Regions from separate parts of the Exiguobacterium sp. GL_137 genome, predicted to be linked through region 2. Evidence: riboswitches for the same ligand, from Rfam matches in the RefSeq annotation. Region 2 holds a riboswitch; the other holds the start of a gene.
The links. Region 2 has a riboswitch for FMN ahead of ribD (bifunctional diaminohydroxyphosphoribosylaminopyrimidine deaminase/5-amino-6-(5-phosphoribosylamino)uracil reductase RibD). Riboswitches for the same ligand answer to the same signal wherever they lie in the genome.
Positions count from the first base shown of each region.

Region 1: linked by a shared signal. The riboswitch ahead of AC3IRK_RS12105 (ECF transporter S component) and the one ahead of ribD (bifunctional diaminohydroxyphosphoribosylaminopyrimidine deaminase/5-amino-6-(5-phosphoribosylamino)uracil reductase RibD) in region 2 are both predicted to bind FMN.

Region 1 is NZ_CM174406.1:2,306,368-2,321,482, forward strand. It holds gene AC3IRK_RS12075 (NAD(P)/FAD-dependent oxidoreductase) at 1-460, opposite strand, end outside; gene AC3IRK_RS12080 (NAD(P)/FAD-dependent oxidoreductase) at 702-1,697, shown strand; gene AC3IRK_RS12085 (GNAT family N-acetyltransferase) at 1,760-2,263, opposite strand; gene AC3IRK_RS12090 (GNAT family N-acetyltransferase) at 2,275-2,778, opposite strand; gene AC3IRK_RS12095 (NAD-dependent epimerase/dehydratase family protein) at 2,775-3,641, opposite strand; gene AC3IRK_RS12100 (HesB/IscA family protein) at 3,774-4,124, opposite strand; FMN riboswitch at 4,242-4,382, shown strand; gene AC3IRK_RS12105 (ECF transporter S component) at 4,538-5,104, shown strand; gene AC3IRK_RS12110 (YuzB family protein) at 5,168-5,401, opposite strand; gene AC3IRK_RS12115 (NAD(P)/FAD-dependent oxidoreductase) at 5,494-6,546, shown strand; gene AC3IRK_RS12120 (DUF1462 family protein) at 6,562-6,867, opposite strand; gene AC3IRK_RS12125 (NifU family protein) at 6,979-7,206, shown strand; gene AC3IRK_RS12130 (TIGR01457 family HAD-type hydrolase) at 7,251-8,015, opposite strand; gene AC3IRK_RS12135 (DUF86 domain-containing protein) at 8,022-8,465, opposite strand; gene glpX (class II fructose-bisphosphatase) at 8,620-9,600, shown strand; gene AC3IRK_RS12145 (DUF3055 domain-containing protein) at 9,637-9,912, shown strand; gene AC3IRK_RS12150 (general stress protein) at 9,958-10,407, opposite strand; gene AC3IRK_RS12155 (YutD family protein) at 10,492-10,872, opposite strand; gene lipA (lipoyl synthase) at 10,977-11,876, opposite strand; gene AC3IRK_RS12165 (bifunctional metallophosphatase/5'-nucleotidase) at 11,940-13,235, opposite strand; gene AC3IRK_RS12170 (DUF72 domain-containing protein) at 13,256-14,101, opposite strand; gene AC3IRK_RS12175 (dihydrofolate reductase family protein) at 14,291-14,851, opposite strand; gene sufB (Fe-S cluster assembly protein SufB) at 14,940-15,115, opposite strand, start outside.
Region 2 is NZ_CM174406.1:2,685,308-2,700,422, reverse strand. It holds gene AC3IRK_RS13990 (MetQ/NlpA family ABC transporter substrate-binding protein) at 1-278, shown strand, start outside; gene AC3IRK_RS13985 (M20 family metallopeptidase) at 306-1,517, shown strand; FMN riboswitch at 1,676-1,823, shown strand; gene ribD (bifunctional diaminohydroxyphosphoribosylaminopyrimidine deaminase/5-amino-6-(5-phosphoribosylamino)uracil reductase RibD) at 1,980-3,026, shown strand; gene ribE (riboflavin synthase) at 3,011-3,640, shown strand; gene ribB (3,4-dihydroxy-2-butanone-4-phosphate synthase) at 3,637-4,821, shown strand; gene ribH (6,7-dimethyl-8-ribityllumazine synthase) at 4,823-5,281, shown strand; gene AC3IRK_RS13960 (EAL domain-containing protein) at 5,408-8,044, shown strand; gene AC3IRK_RS13955 (DUF4352 domain-containing protein) at 8,103-8,753, opposite strand; gene AC3IRK_RS13950 (alkaline phosphatase) at 8,765-10,123, opposite strand; gene AC3IRK_RS13945 (DUF6612 family protein) at 10,383-11,192, shown strand; gene AC3IRK_RS13940 (alanine/glycine:cation symporter family protein) at 11,561-12,919, shown strand; gene treC (alpha,alpha-phosphotrehalase) at 12,978-14,621, opposite strand; gene treP (PTS system trehalose-specific EIIBC component) at 14,645-15,115, opposite strand, start outside.

The DNA of each region.
Region 1 (15,115 bases), 380 kb from region 2:
TTGTTGAACCCGTCGTTTTGTACTCTGCGAATGAGTAGTCGATGTGTTCTTTGATTTTCCGGACACTGTTCAATGAACTGATTGTTAGAGCATTCTCTTTCAACCCTTTGATGCCGAATGTTTCAGGAACTCCACCGAGTGCCACGACGACATAATCGTAAGGGACTGTCCCGCCATCCACAAGCTTCACTGTATTGTTTGCTGTATCGACTTTTTCGACGATTCCTTTAACAAGCTTAACGCGTGAAGGATTGATGACATCATTGATATAGATACGTGCTTGTTCAGCAGACATCGTACCTGCTGCTGGTTCGTGTAACCACGTTGTTTGGTAATGATAATCGTGTTTGTTGATTAATGTAATGTTCGCTTGGTCGACGCCAAGTTTTTTCTGAAGGTTGACTGCTGTGATCAATCCACCGTAGCCGGCTCCGAGAATAACAATATTTGGTGTGTTCATGTTCTAATACCCCTTACGCATAATAGTTTTGTTGTGATTTTCTTCACATTCAATTGCAGATAAATGCTCAAAAACTTTGTTCAAATAATGTTCACACGTCTATACGTTTATTGAACCATTTTCTATCATAGATTGCAAAGGGAAATTATGCAAACCCAAAAAAATGTGAGATGTCCCGTACTTGCAACATGGAACCCCTCTTCCTATATAATAGAGGTATCCAACTTTAGGAGGGACTCAGATGCACCAACCATATGATGTAACGATTATCGGCGGCGGTCCGGTCGGACTGTTCACCGCGTTTTACTCAGGCATGCGTCAAATGAAGACGAAAGTCATCGAAAGTCTGCCGCAACTCGGCGGACAACTTGCGACGCTCTATCCTGAAAAATATATATACGATATTGCCGGCTTCCCGAAAGTCAAAGCTCAGGACTTAGTCGACCGCCTGCTTGAACAAGCAAATGAATTCGATCCGACTTACGTTCTCGGCGAAACCGTCCTTGCTTATGAACGACTTGATGACGGACTGATCCGTCTCGTCACGAACAAAGGTGAACACTATACGAGAACCGTCATTCTGACAGCCGGAAACGGTTCGTTTGCTGCCCGCCCGCTCGGTGTCGCCGATGCCGAACGGTTCGAAGAAAGCAACTTACACTATTTCGTCAACGAGATGGACCGCTTTAAGGACCGTCAAGTCGTCTTGCTCGGCGGCGGCGATTCTGCCGTCGACTGGTCACTGATGCTTGAGCCGATTGCAAAATCAGTTACCCTCGTCCACCGACGTGATAAGTTCCGTGCCCATGAACATACGGTCGAATTGTTGCATAACTCGTCCGTCAATGTCATGACACCGTATACACTCGAATCGGTTACCGGTGAAGACAGCATCGAAACGTTGACATTCAAACACGCCGAGACGGATGAAGTCATCGTCGTCGGTGCCGATGATGTCGTCTGCAACTTCGGTTTCGTCTCATCACTCGGTCCGCTCAAGGAGTGGGAAGTCGAATTCGAACGGAACTCGATCCGTGTCAACTCGAAGATGGAAACAGCGATTCCCGGTGTTTTCGCCTGCGGCGATATCGCGACCTATGACGGTCGTGTCAAATTGATCGCGACCGGTTTCGGTGAAGCGCCGATTGCCGTCAACCAAGCGAAGTTGCTTGTCGATCCATCGGCACGTCATCCGCAGCACTCGACAAGTCTGTTTGAAAAAGTTAAAAATCATTAAGGTATAACCAACAACAGCGCCACCTCGATTTCAGGATCGAAGGGACGCTGTTTTTTTTTGACTCAACTGTCGGATGATGATTCAAATAGAATCCGATACGTATACTCGACCAGTTGTTTCCCGCCCCGCGCGATTGATTGTTCGGAAACGAGTCGTCCGCCGAAACGTTCGTAAAAGTGACGGGACGGGTTATCTGCCAGCACACTTACAATACAGGACGGGAAGCCTTTCCGTCCGAGATCTTCCAACACGTGATCAAACAACCGTTTACCGGTTCCTTGCCCCTGATGGCTTTTCAAAAGATAGAGCGCGTACAGTTCTCCTTCCGTCGCATCATTTTCCCTGTTTGATCCACCGTTCGCAAAACCGACGATTTCGTTTGTCTGATCAAGCGCGACGAAAACCGGACCTTCGGCAAGGCTTTTCCGCCAACCCGGTTCCCGCTTCTCCGCAGATAACTGATCGAGATACGGATCCGGCATGATCATCCGGTACGTTTCCCGCCAGGATACGACATGAATCCGGGCAATCGCAGCAGCGTCTTCAAGCACCGCTGCACGAATCAAAACAGGCATCCTCATAACGGAATGATGAAGCGACGTGTCTTTCGTCCATTGCGAACAGTCGGGTCGATTTCCTGACCACCGTTCGCTACGATGACACGGCACGATGCGACATTGTCGACACCACACGTCAGCAATACTTGATCGAGTCCCTGCTGTCGTGCTTCCTCGAGTGCGAGCCGAAGCCCTGTCGTCGCATATCCTTTCTTGCGCTCGGACGGTCGGATGCCGTATCCGATATGCCCGCCGTACAACTTCAAATTCTCCGTCAAGTCATGTCGGAAGTTCAACGCACCGACAATCCGTTGTCCGTCGACCATCCAGTACGTTGAATGCGTAACACGTCCCGGGCTCACTTTCGATTCCTCCGCTTCTTGTTCAGAGAAATAGGCTGCGAGCGGTTCATACGTATCTCCGACAACTTCCGGTACGATTGTTTCTCCCGATTTTCGCCAGTCTTCTAAAAAGGCACGGTATTCTTTTTCCCATGCGACCGTTGGTTTCATTAATTTCATCATTTGTGGTTACGGACCTCCTCTTCAATCAGTCGATCGAGCCAGTCGTCGACATGTTGGAAGATATAACCGGCCTTCTTGGCTGCTGTCGTGTCCATATAGAAGTCATGTGCCGGTGCAAGCGGTGACGGCTCTTCGCCTGTCGTCTCAAAACGCGATGTCGTTCCTGCCACGTGATCAATTTTATCCATCAAATCTTGAATCGACAACACGCCGTCACTCGCGGCATTTATCGGTCCGGTCATTGTCGAACGGCCGCACCATTCAAGGAAAGCTGCCGCTTCATAACTTGAGATGTACCCCACCTTCGCATACAAGTTTTCAGCAACGATCGGCTGATCGGCCAAAGCGCGTTTGACATGAAAGACAAGCCGTTCCGTGTAATCATCCGGTCCGAGGACAACCGGGAAACGGACGGCAATGACGGGGAAAGTCGCCCGTTGGAAGAAATAACTTTCCGCCTGACGCTTTCCTTCGCCGTAATCATGTTCTTTTTCGAGGTCGTATTTCCCGGGAAACGGATTATAGGACCGTTCGGAAACATTTGTCCCGCCCTGCTCATAGACCGACATCGTCGACGTCAGAATGTAACGACCGACTTTCCCCTCGAATGCATCAACAGCAAGCTTCGCCTGATACGGATTAAAGCAGATATTGTCATAGATGATATCCCAGTTTTGACTTCCAAGATCCTTCATTGTACTGCTTGATGTCCGGTCCCCTTTAAAAAATGTCAAGCCCTTCGCGACAGGCGGCGTATGTTCCCCACGCGTGACAATCGTAACATCATCCCCCGATTCCGTGAGCCGTAATGCCAACCGTCGACCAAAGTAGCGTGTTCCACCGAAAATCAGTACCTTTCGCATCGATAGTCCTCCCTCGTCATAGCGTGCTAACGTTCTTGTTAATTCTTCTCCACGTGCCTTAAAAAGTCCTGTCGCTTTGCGCTGAAAACAAAAAAAACGCAGACGGCATCGTCTGCGATAAAAGTTTTTTGATTAGCAACCACCGGGTGTCCCGGCATTTGTAGCCGTCCGGAACGACGTCCCGCAACCGCATGTCGCGATCGCATTCGGATTCGTAATCGTGAATCCGCCGCCGAGCATCGATTGTTTATAGTCTACTTCCAGTCCCTTGACGACCGGATAATCTTTTTGATCAACGATGACTTTAACCCCGTGTTGCTCAAAAGTTAAGTCCGTTTCTTTTTCACTGTCAAAGCCCATGCCGTAGGAGAGACCACTGCATCCGCCACCTTGAACGAGCATGCGCAGATTTTGTTCATCGTCCGGCGCCTGCAACATCATCTCTTTGACTTGGAGTGCGGCCGCTTCTGTTAAATGAATCATGTCATCACCTTCCCTTTTTTATTAGTATACGCAATTTTAAGGGGAATCGAAACCTAGTTGCTTGAAACAATCTTGAATTCGTTGTATAAAGGAGTTGTATCAAAAAAAATTAAATCGTTCCATCTTCAGGGCAGGGTGAAATTCCCGACCGGCGGTAAACAGGCGATTCGTCTGAAGCCCGCGAGCGAATAGGGCGCTATTTGCTGATTCTGTGTGACTCAGGAGCCGACAGTATAGTCTGGATGGGAGAAGATGGCGGCATGTTTCTTTCTTGAACCGGTTTTTGCAAAAATCGGTCAGGCTTAGTTTACTGCGGACTTCTCCCCTATCGAACACTTCGATGGGGGTTTATTTTGGACGCAGACATGCCAATACTTCATCGAGAGGAACGAGCAAAAGGAGATTATACTCGTATGAAACGCACACAAAAAATGGTCACATTATCCATGTTAGGTTCAATTTCGTTTGTTCTTATGCTACTGAATTTCCCGCTTCCTTTTTTACCGAACTACTTGAAGATCGACTTCAGTGACGTTCCTGCTTTGATTGCTGCCATCATGTTCTCACCGGTAGCCGGCGTCATCGTCGAAGCACTCAAAAACGTCCTGTACTACATCTTCCGCGGAAGTGGTGTTCCGGTCGGTGAACTTGCCAACTTCGCAGCTGGCGTTGCTTTCATTCTTCCGGTCAGTTGGTTCTACCATAAAAAGAAATCTACAAAAGGTCTTGCAACCGGTCTTGTCGCTGGTACAATCACGATGGCACTCGGTCTTGCAATCCTCAACTATATCTTGATTCTTCCAGCGTACGCTTGGTTCTTCGGTATGGACTACATGCTTGACCCTGCCGTCAAGTGGACGACGATCACGGCTGGTATTCTGCCGTTTAACATCATCAAGGCGATGTTCATCTCAGCACTCTTCATTCCGCTGTTCCTGAAACTGAAGCCATGGATGACGCGCCGTCAACAAACTGTCTAAGTCCGAAGCTGCGCCCGCTGACAGACACGAATCCCCGGTCTCATCTGAGACACGGGGATTTTTTTAAAGTTCATTCTCTTCGATTTTCTGATAAATCTTTTCAAGCAGTTCTTCCGGCGTCTCGCCGACAACGGTTTCCCCGTCAACCAGACAGAAATGATCGAGGGAGCAGATGCCGCAATAACCAAGACAACCATATTCGACAACATCGACATTCGGGTCCCGTTCGAGTTGTTGCATGACAACCTGGGTCCCTGTCGCTAAGTTACTGATACAAAATTCAATAATCGGATTCACTTTTTTTCCTCCTTCAGGCAGGAATTATCTTTCCTCATGTCGTATTATACAAGGTCAGACTGATTTAGGGGAACTAAGGGGGATTTTAAGTTATGAAGCAACTGGTTGTTTTAGGTGGCGGATATGGCGGTATGCGGATCTGTGAACGATTCAAGGATGAGGACGTGGCTGTGACGCTCGTCGATCGTTTACCATATCACGCGTTAAAAACAGAATACTATGCACTTGCTGCCGGAACATTATCGGACCGGGATGTCCGGATTGCGTTTCCGGAAGGAGAACATCTCTCATATAAGTATGGACATGTCGTCAAGATTTCACCCGAGACGAACTCCGTCCATCTGCAAGACGGTACGGAACTTTTTTATGATGATTTAGTCATCGCGTTAGGGTGTGAAGATAAATACCATAACATACCGGGCGCACAAGAGTTTACGTACAGCATCCAGACACTTGAAGAGTCGCGCAAAACACAACAAGCGATTTGCGGACTTTCTCCCGGTGCGGTTGTCTCAATCGTCGGAGCCGGTCTATCCGGAGTCGAACTTGCCAGTGAACTGCACGAAAGCCGGAAAGATTTAAAAATCCGCTTATTTGACCGCGGACCGTCTGTCTTGTCGTTCCTTTCGGATAAGGTCTCGACCTACGTCCAGGAGTGGTTCGAGGAGCATGATGTCGAGGTCATCAATAACTCCAACGTCACATTCGTCACGGCAGATGATGTTCAAAACGGTGATGATGCCTATCCATCGAATTTGACGATTTGGACGGCCGGGACACAACCGGTCAAAGTCGTCCGTGATCTCGGTTTTGAAGCCGACAGCGGCGGACGGATCAAGCTGACGGAACACCACCATGTGCCGGAACATGAAAATGTGTTTGTCATCGGGGATTGCGCCAGCCTGCCGTACGCACCAAGCGGTCAGCTCGCCGAACATCAAGCCGATCAAGTCGTCGATGTCCTGCAGGCGAAATGGGCTGGAAAGAAGTTACCGAAACTGCCGGAGATCAAGTTACGTGGGATGCTCGGGTCACTCGGAAAATCAGATGGTTTCGGAATCGTCATGGGGAAACAAGCCTTGACAGGAAAAGTTCCGCGTCTTCTGAAGTCCGGTGTCCTTTGGAAACACAAAAAGATTAAATAAGAAAAACGGCGCCGGTCATTTCGGCGCCGTTTTTTCGATTCTTTGATCAATCGCTTGGGTGATTTTCTTCAGTTGAACGTATCCTTCATCAACCATTTCACCATCGAGCAGGACGAGCGGATAAAAATAGACATCGTCCTTTAAGGCTGTCACCCACTCATCTTCAAACGGTTCATCTTCAAAATCGACGTATTCAAATGTTAATGTCGTCCCGTATTTTCGTCCGAGAACGGCTTGCAGCCAGCTGTACGTCTCTTCGGAACTCGGTGCTCCGACACAGCTCGGACAAGTCTTCGCAGCCCCGTATACCTTGATTTCCATCCCATATCCCCCTTTTCTTTCTACACTTCTTTTTCAGTATACAAGTTTTCCAGATTGAGAACATTTTTCAACCCTGTTACAATGATTCTATAAGAAAGGATGTGTTTACGCATGGAAATGTTTGATCAAGTAAACGAAGTACTCGAAAAATTGCGTCCGTTCCTTCTTCGTGACGGAGGAGACGTTGAACTCGTAGATGTAGAAGATGGTATCGTCAAACTCCGTTTGATGGGTGCTTGCGGCAGCTGCCCAAGTTCAACAATCACACTGAAGGCTGGTATCGAACGTGCCCTGCTTGAAGAAGTAGCCGGCGTCGTTGAAGTCGAACAAGTTTTCTAATCAGTAAAATCCCCACTGACATCCGTCAATGGGGATTTTTTTGTTTAGAGAATCCATTCCGCCAGCGTATCGACCATATAGGTCGGTTGCGCGTCTTGTCCTTGAATGAAGACCGGTGTATGGACGCCGGAATTGACATGCATCGTCCGGATGCCACCATTGATGCCGAACAAGATGTCCGTATGGTAGTTGTCCCCGACCATGATGAGGTCTTCTTTCGCAAGTCCAATCATTTCTGCTGCGATATTGACCATGACCGGTTCCGGTTTCCCGATATAAAACGGTTCTTTTTCTGTCGTCACGCGTAAAACGGATGTTAATGCGCCGTTCCCCGGTAAGAATCCGCGTTCTGTCGGAATCGCGATATCTCCGTTCGTCGAGATAAAACGGGCTCCGCTCCGAATCGCGAGGGCTCCGACCGCTAACTTCTCATACGTAATCTGACGGTCAAGACCGATGACGACATAGTCGGCATGCTGGTCTGCGACGACCTGTAAGCCTTGACGCTCAAGAGCATCAATCAGCCCGCCTTCTCCGATTGCATAGACCTTCGCACCCGGATCGAGTTCTGCGATGTAGCGACCTGTCGCCATCGCACTTGTTAAGACGTGTTCCGCGTTCGAGTGGACACCCATGCCGCGTAATTTTTCCGCGACCGCTTCTGCCGTCATCGAAGCATTGTTCGTGACGAACAGATACGGTACGCCTTCTTCCTGCAACCGGTTCACGAAATCGACTGCTTCTTTGACCGGTTCTGTCCCGTTATACATCGTACCGTCTAAATCAAATAAATATCCTTGTGCTTTCATCCTGGCTCACTCCTCATTTGGTAAAAATGCAGAGACGGGTCCGAGTTCTGTCTCTAAATAATGTCGGACGGCGTCCGGAAAACGACGCAATTGCGTTTCTTCCTCAAAAAGAACAGTCCGGATCTCTGCCGTACTCGATGTCGTAAATTCACGGACGATTCGTGTCCGCAATGCAACGATCCGTTTTAAGCTCGTCGCAAGTGACGCATCGATGACCCGTTCATCTTCTAAAATCATGACGATATCTTCATAACTTCCCGGATCACGCATGATGAAACCATCAATCATACTGTTCCCGATATCGATGATACTTTCAATCACTAAAAACCCGATCCGTTCCCACGCAAGTGAAACTGTCAAAGCATCCCCCGTTAACTCTTTGCTTTGACGCAATGCCGTTTCAAAACAAACAACGGTTTGTTCAATCTTTTCACGATTTACAAAATACACCTTACATTCCCCCTCACATCCTTCATTTTAGCTCTATCGGCGAAACATGAAAAGCAGAAAGGCTGTTTGCATCACATTGTCCAATGTGTTATCCTCAATTTAGATTTTTACGAAAATAGTATGTCACATTAAGTGACTTGGAGGTTATTCATAGATGGAACGCGAATTAGCACTAGAAATCGTCCGAGCAACAGAAGCAGCTGCACTGGCATCCGCCAAATGGATTGGCCGGGGGAAAAAGAACGAAGCCGATGATGCGGCAACAACGGCCATGCGCGAAGTCTTAAACACAGTCAACATGGCAGGAACGGTCGTCATCGGTGAAGGAGAACTCGACGAAGCACCGATGTTATTCATCGGCGAAAAAGTCGGGACGTCAAACGGACCAATCGTCGATATCGCAGTCGATCCACTCGAAGGGACGAACATCGTTGCCAAAGGTCTCGGTAATGCGATGGTCGTCATCGCGGTCGCCGATCAAGGTGCCTTGTTACACGCACCGGATATGTATATGGATAAACTGACCGTCGGACCGAACTTAAAAGGCCATGTCTCACTTGACGATCCGCTTGAATTCATCATTCAAAAAGCAGCGGAATTGAATCATAAACGGATTGAAGACGTCACCGTCATCATGCAGGACCGTCCACGCCATGACCACTTCCGGGAAGCCGCGATGCGTGTCGGTGCCCGTGTCCGTCTGTTTGAAGACGGCGATGTGTCAGCAGGAATCGCTCCGCTTTCGCCATCGACAGGAATCGATATCTTCATCGGAACCGGTGGGGCACCGGAAGGCGTCATCACGGCAGCGGCCGTCAAGGCGATGGGGGGCGACATGCAGGCCCGTCTGCACCCGATGAATGAGGAAGAAACGGCACGTGTCATCCGGATGGGTCTTGCCGATCCGCTGCAATTGTTGACACTCGATGACCTGATTAAAAGTGACGACTGCATCTTTGCTGCAACCGGCGTCACAACCGGCGAAATGCTCGACGGAGTCCGTTTCTTGACCGATGATATCGTTGAGACGACATCACTCGTCATGCGCTCAAAAACACGGACAATCCGGAAAGTCATCGCAGAACACAGCCTTTCACGTAAACCGTACTTGCAAAAGGTTCCCCAAACCCTTTAATCTAAGCAGAGATGAAGGAAATGAGGGAACTGACAGATGATGCAAGAACGTGATTTTTTATATGATGACGTCGAACAGACGAAAACCCGATTCGTTTGCTGGATCGGAGAGACGAGCCGGTTTGATTTAGCGATCACCCATTCCGAACATTTTTTCGGAAAGATTTTAGTGTTGAATCTCTTATCGAACCGGTTTGCCATCATCGGTACGGATGACTTTGATGAACCCGGCTATATCGCTCATGCCTTTGATTTAGAGGATGAAGCGGCGGATGAACTTGAAGGATACTTACGCGACTATATCGGTCTGTAAGCAAAAGAACAGCCAATTCCCGAGGGAGTTGGCTGTTTTTTACTGTTACAGTAACCGGTCGTTCCGCTCATTGAGTGTGTTAGGACCGCTAAAGACGTTGGTATTATCTGATTCATCGTGGGCTTTACGTTCAGAATGTTGATCCGCTTCGTCGCCGACGAGTAAGACGAATTGTCCCTCTTCCGCTGCTTTGTTGGCACGGTTGACATCATCTTTCGTCAAGCCGCTTGCTTCGAGAACATCACTGTGTGAAGAACCGGCACTGTCTTTTTTAAAGATCCCTTTGATCTCCTGCCACAGATTCATGTGTTCTTCTTGCGACAGACGTGTTGATGTTTGATGATTATTCAAATCTGCCAATTCCTCGATTTGTTCCAAATCATATCGATCATGGGCAATGACTTTTAAATCCGTTGATACAACACCTGCGACACGTAAATCATGAACAGCACTGACGACTTCTGGTACTGAATGGTAGATTCCGACGATTCTCATGGATAGTTCCCCCTATAGGTGCGTGATACTATACTATTAGCCGAAATCACCCATTCAGAAACGTCTTTTCAGATGTCATTTTGATTACTGCTCTTCTTCCGTCTCTTCTTTCGCCGCCGAAAACTTCCGTTTCAGTTTTAACGTATTCGCTGAAGATCCGTCGAAGCGAGGTGGTGCTTCTTCTCCTTCTACGAATTCCATCCGTTTGACGATAAAATAGGCACAGCCGAAATTGCAGTATTCGTACAAATAATCCGCCACATGGGAGATTTTTGTATCGAACGTTGCTTTTTCATGGTTATCTTCATAGAAACCACGGAGCCGCAATTGTCCGTGTCCCCAGTCTCCGACGATGTAGTCATATTTTTCGAGCACATCGCTAAAGCGGCCGATGAAGGCTTCTTCGTGGAATCCTTCCCGTTTTTCTTCGACGATTTCATATCTTTCACGATTGACTTGTATCATTTTTCCACCCCCTGCTTCTTTTATCTTACCATAATCATGATTGAAAACGAATCGTCAGACAGCAGAAAACCGTCCTCGCAGATGGCGCGGACGGTCTGTCAGTATCAATCAATCGGTAGAGCAGCCTTATTTTTTTTCGCAGCATTGACCTGTTCGTCGGCGTGATAAGACGAACGGACAAGCGGACCGGCTTCACAATGCGAGAACCCTTTTCCGAGCGCAATCTGCTTGAGTTCGGCAAACTCTTGCGGCGTGTAGTACTTGATGACATCCAAGTGCTTTTTCGTCGGTTGGAGATATTGACCAATCGTCATGATGTCGACATCATTCGCCCGTAAGTCATCCATCGTCTGTAAGATTTCTTCCCATGTCTCACCAAGACCTAACATCAGACTCGATTTCGTCGGAATTTCAGGAGCCAGTTCTTTTGAACGGCGCAGGAATTCAAGTGTCCGATCGTATGTTGCTTTCGCCCGGACGGTCGGTGTCAGACGACGAACTGTCTCAATGTTATGGTTCATGATGTCCGGCTTGGCTTCGATCAGCGTCTGCAACGCTTCGAAGTTCCCACCCATGTCGGACGGTAAGACTTCAATTGATGTTTCCGGGTTCATGCGACGGACTTCCCGTACCGTCTCTGCATATACCCCTGCCCCGAAATCATTTAAGTCATCACGCGCAACTGCTGTGATGACGGCATGCTTCAGATTCATCAGACGAACGGATTCCGCAACGCGTTTCGGTTCTTCTAAGTCAAGTTCATTTGGACGTCCTGTCGTCACGGCACAAAAACGGCATGCACGTGTACAGATGCTTCCAAGAATCATGAATGTCGCCGTCCGGCGCACAGCCCAACACTCGTGAATGTTCGGACATTTTGCTTCCTCACATACCGTGTGAAGCTTTTTTTCACGCATCATACTTTTGAGTTCTGTGTAAGTCTCATTCGTGTTCAGCTTGATTTTCAGCCATTCTGGTTTACGTTGTATCTCTCTGCGTCCCATGAATCGGTTTCCCCCTTTATCCGTAAAAAACTGACCTGATTTCTGTTACAGTATAACAAATATTCAGTGTTTGCGGATGGGTAATTCACCAAATTCTGACTGCTCCGATAGGCGATCAAAGAGCAGATCCCGTAACAATTCCGGCATGAAATATTCTTTCGGCATTTCTTTGATTTCCGGAAATAAAGGACCAAATGTAAACATATCCGGAAGGACCACGGTGTAATGTTTTTCGTCATCCAGATGTTGACGGTTTCCGGCATAATGCATCTTGCCCATCAGCTTCCCGCGGAAACCAAGTCCGCGGACTTTTAATTGTTCAAAGCGGTTCGTATCGACTTCGGTGATGAATTGTTTTAATTCAACCCCCGTCATCGTCACTTTACACGGATTGATCGGATGCGGACAAAGCCGGTGTAAATCGTAAGACGAGACCGGTCCCGGGGACAATGAACCAAGAAGCATACCGGCCGGCACACAGGCAAGATCCGCCTGACACCAGTCCCGCATCGTATCGGCAAGCAGCTGTGTAAACGGTGATGGATTAAACCAGTCATTCGCTAGACCTGATGTCCGGCCAATCGGTTGTTTCATCTGACGTTCTGCTAAATACTGTTCTTTATCGAGTAAGACCGTTGTCGCCTCGTCTGCCGGATACGCTTCAAGCGCATGCAGGACCGCCTCTTTTTCGCCTGTATCCGTGTTTAAGTAGATTTCCCCTGCGTACTGACCATACTTTCCAGCCTGGGCAATCAACACACCGTTTTTGACGACCCCGTCATCGAGGACGTGATGCGTATGCGCTCCGATGATCAAATCAAGCTCCGGGAACCGTTCCGCCAGCTCTTCGTCCTGATAAAAACCGAGATGACTGAGACAGATCAGTACATCGACCTGATCCCGCAAGGCTTCGATTTCGCGGGCAGCTGCTTCAAACGGATTCTCAATCGACCAACCAAGTAACTCGTACAATTCATAATACGGCGCCGTCAGTCCAAAAATACCGACTTTCCCAGTCGGTAATTCCTGAATCATCCCGGCTTTGGCGAATGGGGCCGACAAGTTCGAGACAAGCACCGGGAACGTCGCATCGCTGTATAGTTCCGCCAGCCAGTCATGCGGAAATGTGATGCCTTCATTGTTTCCAATCGTGACAGCCGTCGGCGATAATTCGTTTAAGAGATGGGTGTTAATTTTTCCTTGCGTCGCTTCCGTTGCCGGGGCAACCCGGTCGGCATGGTCCCCCAAGTCAAAGACGAGGGAGTCATATGTCCGGTGTTCTTTCATAAACGACATATAGCGAGGCCACATATCAAAGTGTGAATGCAGATCGTTATAATGAATGACGTGTAACTTCACGCATAAGCCTCCTCCAGGTATTAAAACAGTGAAATTTGCCGGGGCGCGAGCGATTCATAATCGAGACCTAAAATCTCGATGAGACGTTTCGCATTGGGTACGGCATCTCCTGCTGAGTTGTTATTAAAGAAAACATACACGTCTTTTGCCTGTTCGGCAAGTGAACGGATATGTAGGGCCAACTCTTGTAATTCTTCTTCTGAATAGCGGTATAGACACCGGACCTTCCGCCAGTCCTCGCTGCTTTGTCCGGGCTTCTTCAGCCATCCGGCGACATTCCGGCCGTGCAGCCGGACAAATGCCGTCTCCTGTGTGACGACCGGGACGAACGGCACCGATCCGTCTTCCGTCTGCGGCTCATCACAAATCGTATGGATGAACTGATGCTCGGCTAAGAACCGGAGTGTCCGTTCCTGATAAGCCTCCGAATACCAGGACGGATTACGAAACTCAATCGCGACAGGCAGTCCGGCAAGCGATTTCCGGATTGTCTGAAGATATTCAAGATGCACTTTACTGACGTCGAACCAGGGTGGAAGCTGGACGAGAATCGCCGCAATCTTTCCACTCTGCCGCATCGGTTCAATCGAAGCGAGATACTGTTCAAAGATTGGACCGAGCGGGTCTTTGTTCTCCCGGTCATGACCGCTCATCGCCCGGTGGACCTTGACGATGAATCGAAAGTCGTCGGGTGTTTCCGCGACCCATTTTTGATAATTCCGTTCCGGTTGAATCGCATAATACGTCGAATCGACCTCGACTGCTGGAAAGTGGCCCGCATAGGCGGCAAGCTTTTCCTTCCGGTCCTGTGGTGTCGGATAGAGGCTGTCGTGATCGCCCCAACCGGTCACGCCGACATAAATCATCCTGCTCCCTCCTCATCTGTGTGCGTTGCATATTTTTTATCATAGCATAGCGGAATCGGGAATTTCTTCTTCAAAGCTCGTCTTGGAAAAGACACAGGTTTTCCATATAAAAAACAAGCAGATCCTTCCCACTCCTGCAAAAATCAGGGGGATGGACTGCCTATTTCATCAGCCTTCTCACCTTTTGAATCAATCATTCCGGATCCGTTCATACGTTAAGGCGATACAGCCGGAAGCAAATGTCTGCTGATCAACGAGCCGTAAGGACAACGGTTGCTCAAACAACGGAAACATCCGCTTGCCACCTCCGAGTAGGACGGGATAGATGACGATATGGTAGCGGTCGATCAAGTCCAGACGGACGGCTTCTGCCGCGAGCGTCGCTCCGCCGATTGCAATCTGTTTGCCGGGCGCCTGCTTCAATGCCGCGAGTTCCTCAGCGAGCGACCGGTTCGCAAGACGGGCATTCCCCTCAACGGCCGTCAACGTTTGCGAGAAGACGACTTTTTCAAGTGCCTGCCATGTTCTCGCATACTCGACGATGATCGGTTCATCTTCCTGATCGGCCGTTTCCCAGTATTGCATCATCTCATACAGAAGACGGCCATAGACATGGGTATCAAATGCTTTTTCATAGTCATTGAAATACTGATGCAGTTCCGCGTCCGGTGACGCAAACGCGATGCTGCCCGACGCATCCTCGATGTAGCCGTCGAGCGAGACTTGAAAAGAATAGATGAGTTTACGCATGATGACGCCCTCCTTTTTCAATCCTTTACCCTCTTTTACCTGTGTACAAAAAAATCCCTCATCCGAAGATGAGAGATTGAGAAACAAATTATCCGATTGAACCTTCCATCTCGAACTTGATGAGACGGTTCATTTCGACCGCATATTCCATCGGCAATTCTTTTGTGAACGGCTCGATGAAGCCCATGACGATCATTTCAGTTGCTTCTTCTTGTGAAATCCCGCGGCTCATCAGGTAGAACAATTGCTCTTCCGAGACCTTCG
Region 2 (15,115 bases):
CACCACGCGTCCTACCGGATGTCTCCGCCTCGATCATCAATAACGGAATCGCTGTCGATGCCGGCTTTAATCCGATCAAAGATTCGATTCTCCATGAAAACGAGACGGCGAAACCGTACATCAACATCATCGCGACCCGGACAGAAGACAAAGACAAAAAGACGTTGAAAAAAATCGCTTCCCTTTACCAGCAGGACGATGTCGCTGCCTTCATCAAAAAAGAGTACAAAGGCAGCACGATTCCAACGTTCGTCCCTCTCAGCGATATCGGAGAATAACCAAAAACCAAAAGGAGCGTGACCCAAATGACAATTCAGACGAGACGGCAAAACCTGACACAAACGATTGAACAGGATATTGAGCAAAAACGGGAGTCGTATCTTGAGACGAGCCATCGGATTCATGCGACACCGGAAATCGGCAATGAAGAATATTTTGCGTCGCGTCATCATGCGGAACGCCTGACAGCCGAAGGGTTTACAGTCGAACTTGGTGTGGCCGGACACGAGACAGCGTTTCTCGCCCGGAAGGTCTCGGATAAACCGGGAGCAACGATCGCTTTTCTAGCTGAATATGATGCCTTGCCGGGAATCGGTCACGCATGCGGACACAACATCATCGGCACGACAAGTGTCGCAGCAGCGATTGCCGTCAGTCAAGTTCTGGATGAAGTCGGCGGCAGTGTCGTCGTCCTCGGGACACCGGCGGAAGAAGGCGGACCAAACGGGAGTGCGAAAGGGAGTTTCGTCAAACACAATCTGCTGACGGGCATCGATGCGGCCTTAATGGTCCATCCGTCCGGACAGACCCGGATTACCGGTTCTTCGCTCGCCGTTGATCCGCTCGATTTTGCCTTTACCGGTAAACCGGCCCATGCGGCAGCTTCGCCGGAAGAAGGGATCAATGCCCTGGATGCCGTCATTCAGTTGTTTAACGGAATCAATGCGTTACGGCAACAGTTGCCGAGTGACATCCGGATTCACGGAATCATTACCGATGGTGGAGATGCGCCGAACATCATTCCGGAGTATGCCAAAGCCCGCTTCTTCATCCGGGCGACGACACGCGAACGGCTGAATGCGGTGACGGCAAAAGTCAAAGCCGTTGCCGAAGGGGCAGCCCTTGCGACCGGAGCGACGCTTGAGATCATCGCCTTCCAAAACGAAGTCGATAACCTGTTGTTCAACCGGACGTTTGACGAGATTTTCCGGGAAGAAGCGACGGCGCTTGGGGAAGACGTCAAGACCGATGAACGGCAGGGTCTCGGTTCGACCGACGCCGGCAACATCAGCCAGGTCCTGCCGACGATCCATCCGTACATCAAGATTGGAGCAGACGACTTAGTTGCCCATACGGAAAGTTTCCAGGAGGCGGCGAAATCGGAACAAGGCGACGAAGCCTTGATCACGGGAGCGAAAATCCTGGCCCGGACGGCGTTCCGTCTGCTGACGGATGACTCGTTACTCGGGGCGGTCAAACAGGAGTTCCACGACCGGAAAAACGGTTACTTGATGTAACAGCGAAAGACAGAAGTATGTGTTGGTCCGACCGGATGTCATCAAGACGACCGGGCGGGCCAAACCATACTTTTTTTGTTGAACCGGAAAAAAGAAAACAAATTCTCTTTTGTATTTTAAAATAACCTGTGCTAGTCTTGACCTGTACAACTGAATAACCAGTTCTTCGGGGTAGGGTGAAAATCCCAACCGGCGGTAATGCGATGATTTTCGAATCGACGAGCCCGCGACCCACAATGTACGCATTGTGGCTGACTTGGTGTGATTCCAGGGCCGACGGTAAAGTCCGGATGGGAGAAGAACGAAAAAATGTGCTTGAAACCATTTTCTGAAAAAATATGTTCGGGAAAAGGTCTATTTCTGTATGCTTTTGAACAGAAAACAAGACGTTTCTTTCGTGATCCTTCAATCATGACGCCCTGCAAATGCAGCGGCGTCTTTTCTTTTGAAAGGAGCGGAAATATGAATAATCGAATGCACCAGGCGATGCAGTTGGCACGGATGCTGGACGGACAAACGAGTCCAAATCCGAGTGTCGGTTGTGTCATTACGAAACATGGAAAAGTGATCGGCTTCGGTGCCCACCGGTTTGCGGGTGGTCCGCATGCGGAAGTCGAAGCATTAAACATGGCAGGAGAAGCGGCGCGTGGTGCGGATCTCTATGTCACACTCGAACCGTGTAACCATCATGGAAAGACACCGCCCTGTACGGAGGCGATTTTAGCCGCCGGCATCAAGCGGGTGTTCGTCGCAACGGAAGATCGGCATGCAATCGTCGCCGGACAAGGTATTACGCGTCTGCGTGAAGCCGGACTGACGGTCGAAACCGGATTACTCGAAGACGAAGCGGTTCGATTTTATACACCGTTTTGGCAAAGTCTCGAGCGGAAACGACCGGTCGTCACCGTCAAAGTCGCCCAAAGTTTAAACGGTGTCGTCACGACAGGTGAGCAACGCCTGATTACATCAGATGCAGCCCGGGCGGCAGGACGTGAGCTGCGGGCAACACATGACGCCATCTTAGTCGGGAGTGAGACGATTTTAATCGATGATCCCGCATTGACGTTACGCACGGAAGCCGGACCTGAACCGATTCGGGTCGTCGTCGACCGTCGTGGACGTTTGACGGAAAGCGCCCAAGTCTTTCGGGACGGTTTGAATCCGACATACTGGCTGACGGAACAACCGCGTGTCTCAATTCAATCGAACGTCACGGTTCTCGTCGGCACGTATACGACACCGAATCAGATTTTAGACATATTGTACGACCAGGGGATCCGCAGTTTGTTGATTGAAGGCGGACCAACGATTCAGTCGTCATTTTTAGAAGCAGACCTTGTCGATCGTCTTGAAATCTATCAAGCCCCGTCCGTCTTACAAGGGACGACCGGATTGACAAGCACAATCGAGATTGAAGACCGGTTCGATTTAACCGACGTCGCGCAAATCGGACAGGATGTCCATCTGCGTTATACGCGGAAAGGAGACGGCTTATGTTCACGGGATTGATTGAAGAAGTCGGGACGATTAAACGAAAAGTTCCGCGCCCGAACGGTTTAGCGCTCGAAATCGAGGCGCGGCATGTTCTTGAAGAAACGAAGATCGGCGACAGCATCGCCGTCGACGGGATTTGTTTAACGGTCACGGCGATGACGGCGACCGGGTTCACGGCGGACGCCGTTCACGAAACGATTCGGGCAACGTCCCTTCAGACGTTGCGGGTCGGCACACCGGTTCAGCTCGAACGGGCGATGCCGGCGAACGGACGGTTTGGCGGTCATTTCGTCAGCGGACACATTGACGGAACAGCCCGGTTCTTAAGCCGTCGACCGGACGGTGAAGCGATGGAATACCGGTTCGAGACCGGGGAGTGGAGTAAATACTGTATTCCGAAAGGCTCGATTGCGATCAACGGAACGAGCTTGACGGTCCAACACGTGGAACCGAACAGTTTAATCATCTCATTGATTCCGCACTCCCGACAGTTGACGACGTTCGACCGGTTGCAAAGCGGGGCACTCGTCAATATCGAGTGTGATTTGATGGCAAAACATTTGTATCACTTTACACAGCAGGAACAAAAAACGGATTGGTCGGCATTTTTAGGAGGCGGAGCAGGATGAACGGATTTGATCTCGTAGAAGAAGCGATTGAAGAATTAAAACACGGACGTCCGATCATCGTCTGTGATGATGAAAACCGGGAAAATGAGGGGGACCTGATTCTCCTCGCGGAACATGCGACACCCGAACAAATCAACTTCATGATCACGTACGGGAAAGGACTCGTCTGTGTTCCGGTCAGCCCGCAACTTGCAGAACGCCTTGAGCTGAATCCGATGACAGATCACAATACCGATCCGCACGGGACGGCGTTTACGATCAGCATCGATCATGAAGAAGCGAAGACCGGCATCAGTGCCGCGGAACGTGCGTTGACGATTCAACGGATGCTGACGGATGAGGCGAAACAATTTAAGCGTCCCGGTCATATTTTCCCCTTGATTGCGAAAGAGGGCGGTGTCCGGGAACGGCGTGGACATACGGAGGCCGGTGTGGATTTGGCACGGCTTGCCGGAAGTGCTGAAGCAGCTGTCATTTGTGAAATCATCTTAGAGGACGGGACGATGGCGCGCGTGGATGATTTGCTGACCTATAAAGAAGTCCACGGGCTGAAGATGATTACAATCGATGCCCTCGTCACGTATCTCGAACGCCCCGTCCGGCGCGAAGCGGACGTCCTGCTTCCGGCCGCGCACGGCGCGTTTCGGATACTCGGCTATACGACGCCTGATCAAAAAGAACACGTGACCGTCCTGTCGGGAGAGCCGGAAGACGGAATGCTCGTCCGGCTGCATTCGGAATGTCTGACGGGAGACGTCTTCGGATCAAAACGCTGTGATTGCGGTCCGCAACTTGACGCAGCACTGGCACGCATCGGACATGAAGGCGGAGCGGTACTCTACCTGCGCCAGGAAGGGCGCGGTATCGGCTTGATGGCGAAACTGAAAGCCTATGAGTTGCAGGAGCAGGGACTCGATACGGTCGAAGCGAATCACGCGCTCGGGTATGCGACTGATTTACGGGATTACAAAGTCGCAGCCGCGATGTTACACGATTTAGGTGTCACGAAAATTCGGCTGATGACGAATAATCCGGAAAAACAACAGGCACTCGAACAAAACGGTATTACGGTGCTCGAGCGGATTCCGCTTGAGATTGACCCGGTACCGGAAAACAAGCAGTATCTGCAAACCAAACAAACGAAACTCGGGCATCTGCTCGATATCCAAGGAGGACAATAACATGGTATTCGAAGGATTTTTAACAGGTGAAGGACTACGCGTCGCAATCGTCGCAGCACGATTCAATGAATTGATCACATCGAAACTGGTCGGTGGAGCAAACGATGCATTCCGTCGTCACGGAGTCGCTGCGGATGCTGTCGATACAGCATGGGTTCCGGGAGCGTTCGAGATTCCGCTCGTCGCGGAAAAGCTTGCGAAAAGCGGAAAGTATGACGCTGTCATCACACTCGGTGCCGTCATTCGCGGTGCGACATCACACTACGATTATGTCTGCAACGAAGTCGCGAAAGGTGTCGCCGGCGCGTCACGTGAAACAGGGGTGCCGATTATCTTCGGTGTCCTGACGACTGACTCAATTGAACAGGCCGTCGAACGGGCGGGAACGAAAGCGGGGAACAAAGGATACGAAGCAGCGGTCTCAGCAATCGAGATGGCGAACCTGTTACGGACTATTTAATGAAATAACTGAGTCTTGAGACCTGTTTCCGAATGGAACAGGTCTCTTTTTTTATTCTGGCAGGACTTTACGAACTCCATCCCTAATGATAAGGGAAAGACTCTTTACAGAAGGGTGGAAAGGAAGATGGTGCGTTCAAAAAAAGCTTATTATCTGCCTATTGTCGTCTGCTTTATTACAATTTACTATCTTTGGCTGATTATTTTTGCAAACCAGCCAGAGTTGTCAGCTTGGGGCAGTAACTTGTTTTCCATACTCGGTTGCGCGTTTGCGACATGTTTGTTGGTTCAGGCGCAACGAGAACCGGACCAACAAGAAGGACATTTTTTTCTCTACCTTGCATACGGAACAGGAAGTTATCTGATTGCCGAATTGATGTGGGGGACGTATGAGAATATTCTTCAAGTCGAAGTTCCCTTTCCCGGTATCTCGGATCTTTTTTACGTGTTGCAATCTGTCTTCTTTTTAGTGGCCTTTCTACACGCAATCCAACGCCATGTCACAAAAGCTCGTTTAGTCAGCTTTATATTTGATATCGCCATCGTTATGACGGTCGCTGTTACCTACAGTTGGTTTTTCTTAATCCGTCCGCTGTTTGACGAACCGTTCACCTCGAAAGCGGAATTCGTCCTGGCCTTTGCTTACCCGATGTGCGATATCGTTCTGTTATTTTGTATGATCAGTATCTATTATTTATTTGAGAAACACGAGTGGCAAAAACGACGACGTATGTTTCAGTGTTTGTTCATCGGATTGTTGTTACAGGTCGGCGCAGATACATCGTTTGTCTATGTGACGACCGTCAGCGGTGAGGATGTCATCCGGTTGATTGATCCATTGTTTGTCATTGGTTTACTGACGATTAGTATATCTGGTCATTTGGATAATCCCGTACAAAAAAGGCAACAGAAAGAAACAACGCGACGAAGACGTGCACCGATCGGGAAAATGTTTTTACCATATCTGTTAGTCATATTTTTATTTTCAACGATGACCTTTTATGCACGCCAAAATGAAGCAATGAATGGCTTAATGATAGGTTGCGCTATCACGATTCTCCTGATTTTAGTCCGCCAGATTCTAATGATTTTGAGTCACCAAGAATTAATTGAAGAAATTCATCATAAAGCGGACGAGTTAGAAGTGAGTGAGGAACGGTATAAGTCTTTGTTTACTTACCATCCGGATGCCATCTATTCACTTGACTTGAAGGGACGTATTGAAAGCGCGAATCCTTCGTTCGAAAAATTGACGGAGCAGGATGCGGAGGAATTGATTGGCAAAACGTATCGGCAGTTCACGACATGGCAACAGACATCGACAGACAAGGCGACAGCACAGCAATTTGAAACTGTTTTCCAAAAATCTGGCGGTCCAGATGTTTTGCTGAATGTAACCAACATTCCGATTCGCGTCCGGGATCGATTCGTCGGGATGTACGGGATTGGGCAGGATATCACGACCATCCGGGAAAATGAATTAAAAATCCGCCGGCTTGCTTATTACGATCATTTGACCGGGGTCATCAATCGGACCTACTTTGAAGAAGTGTTGCACCATTTAGTCGAAGAAGAGCGGAAGGAAGAAACCATCATTCTCTGTTTTATTGATCTCGACGACTTTAAACTCGTCAATGATTCGTTCGGTCACCATGTCGGCGATCAGTTGTTGATTCAAGTGGCAGAGCGCCTGCAAGAAGCCGTCAATCCGGACGATATCGTCGCCCGTCAAGGCGGAGATGAGTTTACCGTCATCTTGCGGGATGTTACGTCGGATGAGCAGGGCAGAAGCCGAACGGCCCGTCTGCTCGATGACTTAAAACGAACGTATGCGATTGAAGGAATCGAATTGATTTCCAATCCGAGTATCGGAGCCGTCATATGTCAGCGTACAGCGGGAAAACACGTCGTGACGTTGCTGAAGCAGGCCGATCTTGCGATGTATCAGGCGAAATCGGGTGGCGGTAAATCCATCATCTTCTTTGAAGATATTGCCGAAAAAGCGTCCTACCGCTTGCGACTCGAATCGGAGCTGCCGATTGCCATCGAAACCAATCAATTGATTTTACATTATCAGCCGCAAGTCGATACGGTCACGTATAAGATGGTCGGTGTCGAAGGACTGATCCGTTGGAATCATCCGGAACTCGGAATGATTGCACCAAACGATTTCATTCCGATGGTGGAAGAAGTCGGCATGATTATCCGGCTTGGTGAATGGGTGTTACGCGAAGGGTTTTTACAGGCAAAACGGTGGGAAGATGAAGGAGTCACATTGAAGGTTGGACTGAATGTCTCGATGCAACAGTTTCATCATCCGACGTTCGTCCTGACTTTGATTCGTTTAGTAGAGGAAACAAGTGTTGATCCGACGCGTATCGATCTTGAAATCACGGAAGTCTCAGCTGTCGAAGATATCGAAGAAACCGTCGTGACGATGAATCGCTTAAAAGAACTCGGCTTTACGATTTCGATTGATGACTTCGGAACCGGCTACTCTTCCTTATCCCGTTTAGCGGACTTCCCGATTGATACATTGAAGATTCCCCGCGAGTTCGTCGAAAAAATCCAACCGACGACGACCGGCTACTCGATGATTTCATCCATCATCCATTTAGCGAAGTCACTCGATCTTGAGGTCATCGCGGAAGGTGTCGAGACGCTCGAGCAGGTCAACGTTCTAAATTGGTTGGAATGCTCGCGGATGCAAGGTTATTACTTTGGTCGCCCGATGCCCGCAGAACAAATTCCGGCTCTTTACTAAAAAAGAAGACGATCCTTTCCAGCAAAACAGGAAGGGATCGTCTTTTGGTCTTTTAGCATTATAAGCGCAAAGAAAGGGACGAACCTTTTCCAAGCACATCACGTTTCGCACTGAGGACATCACTCGTCAACAACTCGACTGATGTGAGCGGTTGTTCGATAATGAAACCGAAGTTTCCGCTTCGTGTCTCGCCGGGGGCATATGTCGCAGCGAGCGACTCGAGGTAGACATCGTCTTGCAGTGTCTTCTCGGTTTTTGCATCGAGCCTGAAGTGAGCGACGGGGTTAAACGTGACCGGCTCATCGCCTCTGTTCGTAATCGTCACACGTGTCTTGACGAGGTCAAACGATTCCTCATGCGTAAACCCGTGGAAGAAATCAATCATCCCGTAACTCGGCCGGGCATGGAACACTTTCACTTCTTCGACTTTCATCGTGATCGGTCCGATCGTTCGTGTCACGTCGGGACGGACAAACTGTTTTAACGTCAATTCGCCTTTGTCGTCGGTAACCGATGCGTCGACTTTTGTCAGTTTCCGGTCATCTGGTAATTGCGGGTTCGGGACATATGCGGCAGACTTTTCGATCGATACCGGTGTCTCCTGTTTCGGGGCCGACTTTTCTGATGAGTTCTCTTGGACGGTGTCTGGCGTAGTGCCGCAACCCGAAAGAATCGTCCCGAGCATCAAGGCAGCAAGTATCTGTTTCATGGAAAGTCTCCTTATTTCTTCGACTTCAGTAAATCGAAGATGATTTTGGCATGATTCGTATTATCGACTTGTCCGGCAAACCGTTCCTTCGCTGGACCAAACGCATAGACGGGAACGTCTTCACCCGTATGTCCGCCTGTCGTCCAGCCGGTGTGCGACCGTTCATTGAAGATGGCTTCGATCGCATTGTCGACATCAAGCAGTTTCTTCGATTCCGCAGCACGTGTAACGGACTCGATTTCATCTTCCGTCAGGGTGAGTTTCTTCTGGTCGATATATGTCGTCAACGTTTTTTTGACATCGGCACCTTCGATGATTTTTGCTGCCATGAAGTCTGGTGTCTTTTTCGCCGCCTTGATCGGCTCGGCGAACCAGTTATAGATACCATCCGCTCCAATCGAGTAACCGCCGGTCGAATGGTCGGCTGTCGCCACGACAAGCGTGTGCTTGTCTTTTTTGGCAAAGGCGATTGCCGCTTTGAAGGCACGTTCGAAGTCTTCCATCTCGCTCATGACACCGACGATGTCATTGTCATGACCGGCCCAGTCGATTTGACTTCCTTCAACCATCAGGAAGAAGCCTTTTTTGTTTGAATCAAGTCGTTTGATGGCGGAATTCGTCATCTGTTCGAGTGACGGAACGGATGATTCCCGGTCGATGCGTTTCGGCAGACCACCGTCCGCAAACAGACCGAGGACCTGTTTGTTTTTATCCGCCTGCATTTGATCCAGATTCGTGACGTAGCTGTAACCGTCTTTCTTAAACGCTTTCGTCAAATCGGTATCCGGACGGACGAAGTTTGATTTCCCGCCTCCGAGCAGGACGTCGATCTTATGTTTGCCGTTGACCCGCTCCTTGAAGTAGTCGTCCGCAATCGCATTCATGTTTTTCCGGTTCTCATCGTGCGCGCCGAATGAAGCCGGTGTCGCGTGTGTAATTTCGGATGTCGCAACAAGTCCCGTCGATTTTCCGCGTTCTTTCGCTGCTTCAAGGACCGTCTTGACCTCTGATTTATCATTGTCGACGGCAATCGCGGCATTATATGTTTTGACACCGGACGACATCGCCGTCGCGGCGGATGCGGAATCCGTGATGTTTTGCTCCGGGTCTTCCGGATAGGTCATCTGTTGTCCGACGAGATATTGATCAAATGCCGTTTTTTCCGCGACCGGCGTCGAAGGATCATTTTTTAAGTACCGGTGGGCTGACGTATACGAGACACCCATCCCGTCCCCGATCAGGAAGATGACATTCCGGATTTCCGGTGATTTTGCATGTTTCGTCTTAGCCTCAGCGTCGTTCATCGAGACCATCGTACTTAAGGAAAGGGTCGACAAGGCAAGAATGGGAATGATTCGTTTTAACTTCATGGATTGTTCCTCCTTCAGGAAAATAAATAAATAGTTTAGTATCGGATCAGATCTACAGGACTAACTTTAGCGGTAGAGTGTAAAACGAACATTTGAGGGATGTAAAGTTTTGTTAAGAATCAAACAGAAAACTTTACGTCGGACAGGAAGGTCGATGAGTAAAAAACAGTCAGAACGGTAATAAGATAAGAAATGGTTTTGAAACATTTTTCAGTGACAGCTCGTAAAGAAAGATAATCAATTTCAAGGAGGAATGACGATGAAGAAGACAAGGTGGATGACGGTCGGTCTCCTTACGGCAACGATTGGACTGGCAGGGTGTAATAACGAGACCATAGAAGATGGTCAAGGGGAGAACGGTTCCAAACAGCTTTCGAATACGGAGTTGCTGAAAAAAGCGTCAAGCGCACAAGAAAACATCAAGTCGTTTCATATGGACAGTGACATGATGTCGGAAGTTGGCGGTATGCCGATCAGTCAAAAGATTTCGGCAGACATCATCCAAAAGCCGATGACGATGTATCAAAAAATGACAATGAAAAATGCAGAAGACGGGACCGATGTCGAAACGGAACTGTATCTCGTGGATGATAAAATGTATATGTCGCAATCCGGACAATGGTTGGTACAAGATACATCGGAACTAGGGGATATGTTAGAAAACATGGAGTCGTCGGCATCGACAGAACAAAGTCTGAAGTTACTCAAAAAATATAAAGACAATTGGACGATGAAAAAAGAAGGTGATGTCTATCAAATCGATGTCGATTTGAAAGGCGATCAACTGAAAGCCTTCATGAAGGATTCTCTTGAACAATCCGGACAGCTTGCCCAAATGAAAGAGGTCATGGATCAAGTGGATTATAAAAAGATGGAGTACTCGATGACGTATGATGCAAAAACCTACTATCCAAAGACGCTTGATATGGAAATGGCGTTTGAGATTGAAGAAGGAACGGAATTTACGATGAAAAACGAATCCGTATTCTCGAAATTCAATGAGATTAAATCGATTGAGTTGCCGGCGGAAGCAAAAGACGCACAGGAGTTGCCGAGCAGCAAGCAATAAGAAGAAACTGATTGACCTGAAAAGGGACTGACTCAAAATTCAGTCTCTCCAAAGATAAGGGTGGCAGATTATAATTCTGCCACCCTTATCCCGTTTAAACAGGAATCACTCGTTTCACGCTGGCAGAGACAAACAAGACCCGGTTTCCTGCCTGGATCAGGAAGGGAAACTGGCTTGTGTCTCGCCTGAGGAAAGGGCGTGAAAGGACGAGAGATTCCTTTTTGAGTCAGCCCCTTTTAGTGAGCAGTAAAAAGAATACAACAATATAAGCTAGGCAATCGTCTGCACAGAAAATTAACCATTGACAATAATCTGTAAATTCTGAAAAGATAGAAAAGTACATATCGAATTGAAGGAGGGGAAACAGAATGGGGACAGCGTTCAGTGAGTGGATTGGTACGGTATCGGATTTTGTCTGGGGACCGCCGTTGCTTATCTTTTTGGTCGGTACAGGGATTTACTTGACGATACGACTTGGATTCATTCAAATTACCAAGCTTCCGTATGCCTTAAAACTGGCATTCACGAAACATCAGGACGACACGTCGGAAGGGGATATCAGTCATTTTCAGGCATTGATGACAGCTCTTGCGGCAACGGTCGGTACAGGGAATATCGTTGGGGTTGCAACAGCCGTCGTCCTCGGGGGACCGGGCGCGATCGTCTGGATGTGGTTATCCGGATTATTCGGGATGGCGACAAAGTATGCCGAGGCGATTCTCGCCGTCAAGTACCGTGTTGTCGATGAGAAAGGACAGATGGCCGGGGGGCCGATGTACTATCTCGAACGGGGATTAAGACAGAAATGGCTCGGCGTGTTATTTGCCGCGTTTGCTTCGCTTGCCGCCTTCGGGATCGGTAACGGTGTTCAGACGAACTCTGTTGCACTGGCGATGAAATCGACGTTCGACGTGCCGTTGTATGTAACGGGGATTGTCCTGATGGTGGCGACGGGGGTCGTCATTATTGGTGGAGTTAAGTCGATTGGGAAAGTCGTCAGTTATTTTGTCCCGTTCATGATTTTCTTCTATGTCGGAAGCGGTCTCTTGATCATGGTCATGAACTTTGATTTGATTCCGGGTGCGCTCGCGACCATCTTCAGCAGTACATTCTCGAACGAAGCCATCACCGGCGGAGCAATCGGTGCCGCGATTCGTTACGGGGTCGCCCGCGGGGTCTTCTCGAATGAAGCAGGTCTCGGTTCTGCACCGATTGCCGCCGCCGCTGCAAAAACGGATTTCCCGGGGCGTCAGGCACTCGTCTCGATGACGCAGGTCTTTCTCGATACGCTTGTCGTCTGTTCGATAACCGGCTTGACACTCGTCATGGGTGGTCAGCTCGATAAAAAGCTGGAAGGGGTCGAATTGACGACAGCCAGCTTTGAAGTGTTCCTTGGACCGGCCGGGAAGTACATCGTGACGATTGGTCTTGTCATGTTTGCCTTCTCGACAGTCCTCGGATGGTCCTATTACGGGGAAAAATCAATCTATTATCTGTTTGGTCAAAAATCGATTTTACCGTACCGGATTCTGTTTGTACTCGTCGCGGGACTTGGTGCGATGACGACGAACTTGAACATGGTCTGGGCGATTTCCGACGTCTTCAACGGACTGATGGCCATCCCGAACTTGATTGGTTTGATTGGTTTGTCCGGTGTCGTCATTGCGGAAACACGACTGTTCCGGGAACAGTTGAAACGGGAGGAGGCCGAACGACGAATTTCATAGAATCTCTGACATTGCACAAATCCCGCATTCTCATATGGAGAGTGCGGGATTTGTTTGATTAAGCCGTTTGATACAGCATGAGGGATTCGTACGGGCGTAATGTGACTTGCCCTGACGTCTCTAACACATCCGGATAGTTCTGAATCAGGATCTGATGATCAAGCCACTCGTCCGGTAACGTGAACGAAGTTGTCGTACCGTAAAAGTTTGACAAGACGAGCAGCCGTTCCTCGTCAGTGATTCGTTCGTACGCCCAGAGCGCAAGATCATCAGGTGTCAGAAGCCGGTAAATGCCGTTCGTCAAAACATCATACTGTTTGCGCAGGTGAATCAGCTTCTTGTAATGATAGAAGACCGAGTCCGGATCGGCGAGAGCAGCTTCAACATTGATCGAGGTATGATTTTCAGGAACCGGAATCCATGGTGTCGCGGTCGAGAAACCGGCGTGCGGTGACGCATCCCATTGCATCGGTGTCCGGGCATTGTCCCGGGATTTTTGACGGATTGCGGCCAAAATATCAGTTTCCGTTTCACCGAGCGTTGTTTTTTCAGTATAGGCGTTCAGCGTCTCGACATCCCGGTAATCCGCCAAGTCGGTAAAGTCGGGGTTTGGTGTGCCAATTTCTTCGCCCTGATAGATGTACGGTGTTCCTTGTAAGCCGTGTAACGTCGTTGCAAGCATCTTCGCACTTTCGATCCGGTAAACCGTGTCGTCACCAAACCGGCTGACGACGCGGGGCTGATCATGGTTACACCAGAAAATCGCATTCCAGGCATTTCCCTGCATCCCGACCTGCCAGTCGGAGAGAATCCGTTTCAGCTCCAGGAAATCAAACGGGGCTGCCGTCCATTTCTCTCCATTCGGGTAATCAACTTTTAAGTGGTGGAAGTTGAAGGTCATCTTCAGCTCCTGCTCATTTGTATTCGAGTAACGAAGGCAATGATCGAGTGTCGTTGACGACATCTCACCGACGGTCATCAAGTCATGACCGGCAAAGACACGCTGGTTCATCTCCTGCAGGTAGTCATGCACGCGCGGACCGTCCGTATAGTATTTCCGGCCGTCACCGGTCGGGTCATCTGCAAAACTGTCATCTTTTGAAATCAGATTGATGACGTCGAGCCGGAAGCCGCGGACGCCTTTATCGCGCCAAAAGCCCATCATCTGATAGACGGCTTCCCGGAGCGCCGGGTTTTCCCAGTTGAGATCGGCTTGCGTCTCGTCGAACAGATGCAGGTAATACTTACCGGCGACGTCGTCGAACGACCAGGCCGGTCCACCGAATTTTGACACCCAATCCGTTGGTTCGTCCCGCCAAATGAAGTAATCGTGGTAGGGGCTGTCGGGATTTCGTCCTTGCTGGAACCACATATGATCGGTCGAACAATGATTGACGACGATATCCATCATGACGGATAACTGGCGTTTGTTTGCTTCCGCAATCAATTGATCGAAGTCTGCCATCGTACCGTAAGACGGGTCAATCGCGTAATAGTCACTGACATCATAGCCGTTGTCGCGTTGCGGGGACGCATAGACCGGCGTCAGCCACAGGTAATCGACGCCGAGCTCCGTCAGATAATCGAGTTTCGCTGTCACACCACTCAGGGTACCGGTCGCTTTGCCTTCCGGACTGTAAAAACTTTTCGGATAGATTTGGTAGACGGCGGATTTACGCCAGTCGGTTGTCGTAAGAGTCATATCAGGTCACACCTTTCTAAAACTTATGCTGCCTCTTTAAGTGCCGCTTTGCGGGCACGTTTCGTCGAGACGTAATGGAACAGGAACGTACAGACGATCGGAACGATGATCGCGATGACCATCCCGATGATGAAGGACAGAATCGATCCGGGAACGATCGAGATGAAGGCCGGAAGACCGCCGACACCGATTGCCGGTGCGAGTACTCCGCTGACAGCGATGAAGGAAGATGCAATCGCGGATCCGACCAGTGCCGCATAAAACGGATACTTGAACCGGAGATTGACCCCGAACATGGCGGGTTCGGTGATTCCGAAGTAAGCCGAGATGGCGGAAGTCGATGCCATGTTTTTATCATTGACGTTTTTCGCGAGGAACAGCATCGCAAGTGTCGCCGATCCTTGAGCGATGTTCGAGATGGCAATCATCGGCCAGATGAACGTCGTCCCGCTTTGACCGATCAGTTGCAGATCGACGGCGATGAACATGTGGTG